One region of the Vibrio nigripulchritudo genome, then DNA from elsewhere that is predicted to be linked to it. Evidence: predicted binding sites of a transcription regulator. Region 1 holds the regulator's gene; each other region holds the start of a gene.

Region 1 (2,209 bases):
TGAGATATAAACCTAGTTGCTTAATTCGAATTCGTTATCTTCATAAATGTGACACTTGGTATAAATTTTTACGAATCCGTCCATTGTCTAATGCCGAATTAAAGACTAAGATCGTGATCGCAAACGATAAAATATGAAATCGCTGAAATGTTTAACCTAAGCCGCTGTTTTAATAGCGGTTTTTGTGTTTTTAGCCGAATTTAAATAATACAATTAAAATCCGCCCGCTGAATTTTGATTTTACCTCTCAGCCAGGCTCTACAGGATATTTGTTTTATGGCCACAATTAAAGATGTCGCACGACTAGCCGGAGTATCGACTACAACGGTATCCCACGTTATTAACAAAACTCGCTTTGTCGCTGAAGCCACACAAGAAAAAGTAAAAAAAGCAGTCGATGAACTGAACTACGCACCAAGTGCAGTAGCGCGAAGCCTAAAATGCAATACCACACGAACGATAGGAATGTTGGTTACACAATCAAGCAACCCGTTTTTTGCCGAGGTTGTTGATGGTGTAGAAAGCTACTGTTACCGACAAGGCTACACACTCATTTTATGTAACACTGGTGGTATCTACGAAAAGCAACGCGACTACATCCGTATGCTGGCAGAAAAACGCGTCGATGGCATCTTAGTCATGTGTTCTGATCTGACTGAAGATCTTCGCGAAATGCTGGATGCACATGCCTCTATTCCTAAGGTCATCATGGACTGGGGTCCTGAAAGTTCTCAGGCTGATAAGATTATTGATAACTCCGAAGAAGGGGGCTATCTGGCAACCAAGTATTTGCTCGAAAATGGTCACACTGACATTGCTTGTTTAACTGGTCACGAAGAAAAGGTGGCGTGTATCGAGCGTGTTGAAGGTTACAAACGCGCACTGAATGAATTTGGCGTGGAGTTCAACCAAGAACGAATTCTTGTGGGTAACTTTGAGTGTGACACAGCCGTTATCGCAGCAGACAAGATCCTAGCAATGGACAAACGCCCAACTGCTGTGTTCTGTTTTAACGACCTTATGGCACTAGGTGTGATTAGCCGTTTGCAGGAGAATGGTTTGCGTGTTCCTGATGACATATCAATCATCGGTTACGACAACATTGAACTGTCTGGGTATTTCTCCCCTCCCCTGACTACCGTTCACCAGCCAAAACGTCGTGTCGGGAAAACCGCATTTGAAATCTTACTTCAGCGAATCAAAGACAAAGAGCATGATAAGAGAATCTTCGAAATGCATCCGGAGATCATAGAGCGAAGTTCTGTTAAAAAGTTAAATTGATTTAGTTAATTCTAATAAAGCCTGGTTATAATCCAGGCTTTTTGCGTTTTTGGTCAAATAAGAAACAATATTTATATCTATGCATTTATTTTTTGGATTAAGATCACACTAGAGGCATCTCGATGTGATTCTTGTTCAATTTTTTCTCTATGATTTTACTGTCACGCACAGGGCAAACCATTTGAAAAAGTGGGACGCAAAGCTTCCGGCCTAAATGGATGTATAAAAAATCCAAATGGTAGCGGGGTTGCCGATGGCAAATATGCATACTTCTTTTCCAGAGTTAACCGAACTCTGACATCTGGCTGCATCACTTTGCTATTTTTTCTCGGACCTGAACTTAGTAGTGGCATAACTTCTTTAGCCGAGACAGTACAGCATGGATAAACCAATACTTAAAAACTCATTGAAGCTATTTGAACCATTAGGGACGATTAAATCACGTTCAATGTTTGGTGGTTTTGGCATTTTTGCCGACGACACTATGTTCGCCTTAGTAGTTCAAAACACGTTACATATCAGAGCTGACTCAAAAAGTGCTCAAAAGTTCGAGCAACAAGGTCTAAAGCCTTACGTTTACAAAAAGCGTGGATTCCCGGTCGTCACCAAGTATTTTGCCCTCCCAGAAATCAGCTGGGAAAATACTGACGACATCATCGAAAAAGCATCGCAAGCACTCAAAGTTGCGAGAACTGAAAAGCAGAAGCAAGCCGAGACTAAACCCACTCGCCTTAAAGATCTGCCAAACCTGCGTTTGGGCACTGAACGAATGCTTAAAAAAGCAGGTATATCCTCTGTTCAAGAATTGCAGGATTATGGTTCAGTAGAAGCTTATAAAGCCATCAAGCAAACACATTCTAGTGATGTGGGGCTTGAGCTTCTATGGGCACTTGAAGGTGCTATCAAAGGAACTCATTGGTCTGTCATT
Region 2 (2,209 bases), 1.1 Mb from region 1:
GGCCATATCGTGCAGTAGCGCAGACAATGCCGCGTCTCCGGCACCATTGGTGTTCTTAATTTTCTCTGGACCACCCATGTAAGGAGCGATGTGAGAATAAACTTTGACTGGGTTATCAGTATTGGCTTTACGTACCGGGCGGCTGAATTCGTAACGGTTAAACTCCGCAATTGCACCAGGAAGAAGTGGCAATGAGGTTTCACGCTTTGCAGTATCTTCAGCAAATCCTGCCATGTAAAGACCAACGGGACCTGCGGTACACAGAACCAAATCCACCCACTCCAGAGTCTTGTCCGAAGCCAAAAGCGGGTCACTTTCCCCCGTCAGTGCTTCAGCTTCATCTTCATTCATGGCAACAACGCTAACATGATCCGCCAAGAATTCCTGCCAGAAAGTAGGATCATCCTGAATCACATATTTAGTGCCCAGGGTCAGAACGACTGGCACATCGTATTTCTTCGCATACTGGATAGCCTGCATTGTCGCTTCCGGCATTGGATCACCCGGTTTACAACGAACCAGATAAGCGGTAAGAACTAGCGCAGAAGCTTTCTGGAAAATGTTCTCGGGTATGCTTTCCGGTTTCAGTTGGTTCATGTGACCTTCACTGATTGCGAAAGTACGTTCGCCATCTTCACTAATAAGTGCAAAACAGCGACCGATAGCGCCGTCTACACCCTGCAGGTAGTTTAGGTCCATTCGGCTAGAAGTATTGCAAAGATAGCGGTAGCCGTAGCTGCCAATTTTGATGTCCTGACTCATCACCCCAAGAAGGATCGATTTATCGTCAGCTAAAACAGAATAGTTGTGCAGAGTGTTACCGATAGTACCACCGGCAAATTCATTGGTGACCAGCCCCTGATCTTTCAGTTCGTTATAGAGGTTTTCAGCCGTTTCATCATCGATAACCAGAGAGTGTCCCTTACTCAGTGCAAATTTCTCAATGAATTCATCGCTCACTTTCGCTTCAATATCCACCAGAGTCTGGTCGATACCAACGATGTGAGTACGAGCCATTTTCTTGCTTTCCTGTGCTTGAGTAACGAGTGGATCACGCGCGTGCACAGGGAAATAATGTTTGGATTTTCTTTGACCGGGAAACTTCATAGTAAATAAAACTTTTTAAGGGACAAGTCGGGAGCGCGATTGTAGCTCGCCTGTATATACGCGGCAATAAGCCCCCAAAAGGCAAACGTTTGCTTGTAGATATATAGCATAAACCCCTGTTTGTACTTCGTTTACATCGTTTGATTTAGTGGCTTTGACGGTTACAGACGCACAATTTGCGCATCAGGATTTAAAGAATTGTAGTTCATGTTGAGCAAAATTTTTGAGATTGGGAAAGACATAATCCAGCCCAGTTCCAGTAACGCCCATCCACTTAGCCAGAGTTGCTCCTACCTGATCGTTCGATAAAGTTGGGATGATACGTCCAACCCCTAGATCATCTGCACCTTTTAGGGAGATGTCCGGATATACTCCAATAGCATTCTCTGTTTGTACACTGCCACCCACTATTAGCTGATGACTTCCCCACCCGTGATCAGAACCTTTTCCATTTGCCGCTATTCTTCGCCCGAAATCAGACATAGTAAATGTCGTCACCTTCGAATCGAGTCCCAGTTTTTCTAACTCAGCATAAAACTGCGCAATACCCTGACTCAGCTCTCTAAGCAGTGCTGGATGCCTTTCTAGCTGGTCATCATGAGTATCGAAACCGTTCAGACGAACAAATATCGTCTGCCTTGAGTGGCTAAAATTTGGTGCGAGCCTTATCAACTTCAGAGCTGAGTTAAGTTGGGGACCCAACGTTCCTATGCTGAGCAGTGATTCTGAATCAGCAATTGGGGCAAGTTGATCAGATAGATACTCGCTTTTTTCCAGAGCCTGTCCTTTTACATCTGAAAGGTACTGATGAAAGGGACTTTCTGGTGACTTGTCATTCATGGCAATGAAGCTTTGCCGAGTACGTCTGTTTTTATCCAGCATTCTCAGCTTGGTGATTTTGCCGATCTTGATGACGTTTTGCTGAACTTGCTGTGCCCGAAGCCAGTACGTTTCTCTGCCCAAGCTGAAAGAAGGTTCTATCTTCCCGCCCAATTCAAGAACATCCAGCATACGACCTGCCCAGCCATAGGCATTACTTAGCCCGACAGCACCTTTCATCCATTCCCCCGCCTGTGAATTATGAGAAAACAGCTGCGGGGGC
Region 3 (2,209 bases), on a different replicon from region 1:
AACCCGTTTTTTTAAGCTGTTGAGCCGACTTTAAATTACAAATACAATCAATCACCTGTAGTTCGGGCGGTTTACTTTTCAGTTTCACCTTTCGCTCGTCAACTTATTCGGTCAACAGACTCAGATACACACGGGAAAGTCGATGGACAATCTTGCAAGCTCAATAACCCAACAGTTCCACTTACTCGAACAGTCCTGGTTCGGTGATGTCGTCATCATGACCAGCATCAGCTTCGTCGCCTGGATCGCCTGGCGAATCCTTTACGGTCGAATTGAAACGCTCGCGTCAAAAACAACCAACCGGTGGGACGACGCGATTGTTCATTCACTTAAGACACCCATAAGTGCTCTGATTTGGGGCTGGCCAGCCATGGTTTCGATAGGTTTGATTTTGCAAACCTATCTGGAAAGTTCTCTTAACTGGCTCGAAACCCTGAAGCTCCTTCTTGGTATTGCTGTCGCTGTCTGGATAGTGCTGCGCTTAATTACCAATGTTGAAGATGAAATTTTGTCTCAGAAGAAAAGAGACGAAACCACGGTTCAGGCCATAGCAAAAGTCGCTCGCCTTGTGTTCATCATCATGGGGGTTCTGTCGGTGATGCAAAGCCTTGGGCTTAGCCTCTCTGGATTGTTAACCTTCGGTGGTGTCGGTGGTTTGATTGTCGGTCTGGCAGCAAAAGATCTGCTATCAAACTTCTTTGGCGGAATGATGATTTACTTTGACCGCCCTTTCAAAGTCGGCGACTGGGTCCGCTCACCTGACCGACAAATTGAAGGCACGGTTGAACGTATCGGCTGGAGAATGACCATTATCCGCACGTTCGACAAACGTCCGCTTTACGTGCCTAATTCGGTATTCAGTAACATTGTTGTTGAGAACCCGAGCCGAATGCTCAATCGAAGAATCTACGAGACTATCGGTTTAAGGTATGACGACAACAAAAAAGTGGATGCCATTATTGCCGATGTAAAAACCATGCTTCAGAACCACCCAGACATAGACACAAATCAGACGTTGATCGTCAACTTTAATGCATTTGGTGCTTCGTCTCTGGACTTCTTCGTTTATACCTTTACCAAAACCGTAAACTGGGTTCGTTTCCATGAAGTTAAACAGGATGTCCTGCTTAAAATAATGGCCATCATCCACGACCACGAAGCCGATGTGGCGTACCCAACTCAGACACTTAAGCTCGACCACCCCGAAGGTTTAGCAGGTTTATCTTCCCCTCCACAACAGAGTTGATTGTAGTACGGCGTTACTTTTAGTGACGCCGTCACTTTAACGTTCATGTTTCTCTCGCCCACATGAATCCAGCCCGATATAATCCTCACTAGTAAAAAGGCTTTACAAAGACAATTTGCAAGGTATATTGCCCACGCAAACGTTTACGTGCCTATTTTTTGTCTTTAAAGGGGATTTAAATGCTAAGCGACATTGAGATTTGTCGAACTACTCCACTCTCATCTATCGATACCGTAGCCTACAACGCTGGGTTAGAGAAAACCGAATACACGCCTCATGGTCGCCATAAAGCAAAGGTCTCCCTGAATACATTAGAAAGGCTAAAAGAAAATCCCGAAGGGAAACTGATCGTCGTTACCGCCATCACTCCTACACCGCTGGGTGAAGGTAAAACAGTCACCACTATTGGGTTGTCTCAGGGGCTAGCCAAAATTGGCGAATCGGTCATGGCCTGTATTCGTCAGCCTTCTATGGGACCTGTCTTTGGTGTTAAAGGCGGAGCGGCAGGCGGAGGATACAGTCAGGTCGGTCCAATGGAAGAATTAAACCTCCATTTAACCGGTGATATCCACGCGGTAACCGCTGCTCATAACTTAGCCTCTGCTGCTATCGACGCACGTATCTATCATGAACAGCGCCTGGGCTACGACACTTTCAGCGAGCGAAACGATATGAAGGCACTTCGTATTGATCCGAATCGTGTTGTCTGGCGCCGTGTTATCGACCATAACGATCGGGCACTCAGAATGGTCACTGTGGGTCAGAATCAGCCAGAAAAAACCGTGAACGGGTATGAAAGACAGGATGGCTTTGACATTTCAGCGGCATCAGAGCTGATGGCTATTCTGGCTCTTGCTTCAGATTTGAAAGACCTTCGCAAGCGAATCGGAAAAATTGTTGTTGCTTATGATTTGGATGGCAACCCAGTAACGACAGAAGACTTGCAAGTTGCAGGCGCAATGA
Region 4 (2,209 bases), 1.7 Mb from region 1:
AGATGCACCGCCTGCCGCTGCATCGATAACGTTCGCTGGCTTATTGTCGCCACCGTCGATGTCTGCGTCGATGTCGTCTTTAGGCGCTTCAGTTTCAGGCATGATGATCTTAGCGAATAGTAGACCACCTGGTGCTGCCATGAATGATGCTGCAACTAGGTATTCTAGAGGTACACCCATAGATGCGTAACCAGCTAGTACACCACCTGCAACCGATGCCAGACCACCACACATTACTGCGAATAGTTCAGATTGAGTCATCTTAGGCACGAACGGACGAACAACTAGAGGCGCTTCCGTCTGACCTACGAAAATGTTAGCTGCTGCTGACATGGACTCCGCACGAGAAGTACCCAGTGCCTTCTGAAGTGCACCACCAAGAATCTTGATAACCCACTGCATAACACCGATGTAGTAAAGAACAGAGATCAACGCAGAGAAGAAGATCAGTGTTGGCAGTACTTGGAATGCGAAGATGAATCCGATGCCGTCAACAGAGAAGTTAACCAGGCTACCGAACAGGAAACCTGTTCCGTCTTTACCGTAGTCGATAACGTTCTGAACACCTGCAGAGAATGCAGCCAGAAGGTCACGACCCCAAGGGATGTATAGAACAAAAGCACCAAGTGCAAATTGGATAGCAAAAGCGCCACCTACAGTTCTAAAATTAATTGCTTTGCGGTTGCCGGATAATAGTACTGCAATTCCTAGTAGTACTACGATACCGACGAGGCTCATAAACAGGCTCATAGTTTATGACTTCCTTATTAGTTATTTATTGGCGTGTTACAAATTGGCTCGTATTTGAAGCGTGGGCATTATAATCATCCCTCAATCAATAAAGTAATGGCATGGTCACAATTTGTAGTCTTATTCACTCTTGTATCATTAAATTATGTGATGATAGTCACGTTACGCAAACGTATACTTGCGGAACTTTCACAGAAGATAGCGATTAATCACAAATTCCGAACACTAAATTGCTTTTAGACCATAGCTGTGGCGCAATCGTTTGCTTTGGTCTTTTTTTGAGCTCAGAAAGACATTCCAGTATCTCAGGCAGAAATTTGGGGTGATTGGGTAAACCTTGATATCCATTCAATGGCATATCTGGTGCATCGGTTTCGAGCACCATGGCATCTATCGGTATTTGGGCGATGGTATTGCGCGTTTTTTGAGCTCTTGGGTAAGTAATCGTCCCGCCTACTCCAATCGCAAAGCCTAAATTGAGCCAGTCTTTGGCTTGCTGATAACTTCCACTGAATCCATGAATCACGCCCCCTTGATCGAAACGCATTTTCTTTAGTGTAGAGGTCATCAGCTGATGAGATTTTCGCTGATGAAGCACCAAAGGCAACTTGTGCTTATTCGCCAATTCTATCTGCCCTCTGAACAATGCTTCCTGTTTTGACTGAGTGTCATTTCCTGAGTAGAAATCCAGCCCACACTCTCCAACGGCAACGCATTTGCCTCCACGACGACTGAGCCTGTCATCGAGTAAATCGAGATGCGTATCAAGATGCTGGTCAATAAAATAAGGGTGAAGTCCGAGTGAGAAATAGATTTCATCATGGCTTGAGGCAAGTTCGCTGACTTTATCCCAGTTCGATAATCCGACTGACGGGATCAGGATGCGCCCCACACCCGATTGCTTAGCGGTTGCTAACGCTTCATCGGTATTGGAAAAGGCATCAAAATCAAAATGACAGTGAGTATCAAAAAGTCGGGACATAAGCTGGCTGCACCAATAAGGAGTTCAGAGCTTAGTTTATACCCGTGTAGTCACGAAGTGTTAGGTCCGATTAACAAGGCTGGATGTGATTTTGGCATTGACCTTAGAAAGTGCTTTCACTGAGTCGTGTAGATGCAGGTAGACGTTTTGATAGTAATCGTTGTAAACATCCACATTCTTGGCGTTGGGCTTAAAGCCGTGTTTGATGGAAACCATGCGTCGCGCTGCAGCTTTGCAATTAGAATATTCACCGCATCCAACCGCTGCACTAATGGCAGCCCCCAGCGCGGTGGTTTCTGACGTTTCCGGGATCAACAGGGTTTTGTTAAATACATCGGCAAAAATCTGGTTCCAGACATCGCTTCTCGCAGAGCCACCGTACATTTTGATCTGCTCAATGTCGGTATTAGCCCCCGCTTCCATCAATTCCCCCTGCCTTCGCGACTCATAAGCCAGCCCTTCCATGATCCCCCGCAC

What was found. Region 1 encodes PurR, which represses purine synthesis genes. Its sites were predicted from a motif close to TNANGNAAACGTTTNCNTNA; they were not measured.
Region 2: a site for PurR is predicted at 1,185-1,204, ahead of QMG91_RS11580 (inosine/guanosine kinase). Genes of this name have one in related genera too.
Region 3: a site for PurR is predicted at 1,378-1,397, ahead of QMG91_RS23135 (formate--tetrahydrofolate ligase). Genes of this name have one in related genera too.
Region 4: a site for PurR is predicted at 913-932, ahead of QMG91_RS14170 (NupC/NupG family nucleoside CNT transporter). Genes of this name have one in related genera too.

Annotation. Positions count from the first base shown of each region.
Region 1 is NZ_AP027049.1:1,425,612-1,427,820, reverse strand. Features, by position in the region: gene purR (HTH-type transcriptional repressor PurR) at 277-1,281, shown strand; cyclic di-GMP riboswitch class I at 1,443-1,536, shown strand; gene QMG91_RS06750 (TfoX/Sxy family DNA transformation protein) at 1,661-2,209, shown strand, end outside.
Region 2 is NZ_AP027049.1:2,539,798-2,542,006, forward strand. Features, by position in the region: gene QMG91_RS11580 (inosine/guanosine kinase) at 1-1,107, opposite strand, end outside; gene QMG91_RS11585 (DUF1501 domain-containing protein) at 1,291-2,209, opposite strand, start outside.
Region 3 is NZ_AP027050.1:1,055,002-1,057,210, reverse strand. Features, by position in the region: gene QMG91_RS23140 (mechanosensitive ion channel family protein) at 143-1,246, shown strand; gene QMG91_RS23135 (formate--tetrahydrofolate ligase) at 1,426-2,209, shown strand, end outside.
Region 4 is NZ_AP027049.1:3,098,279-3,100,487, forward strand. Features, by position in the region: gene QMG91_RS14170 (NupC/NupG family nucleoside CNT transporter) at 1-750, opposite strand, end outside; gene QMG91_RS14175 (TatD family hydrolase) at 956-1,732, opposite strand; gene QMG91_RS14180 (FGGY-family carbohydrate kinase) at 1,793-2,209, opposite strand, start outside.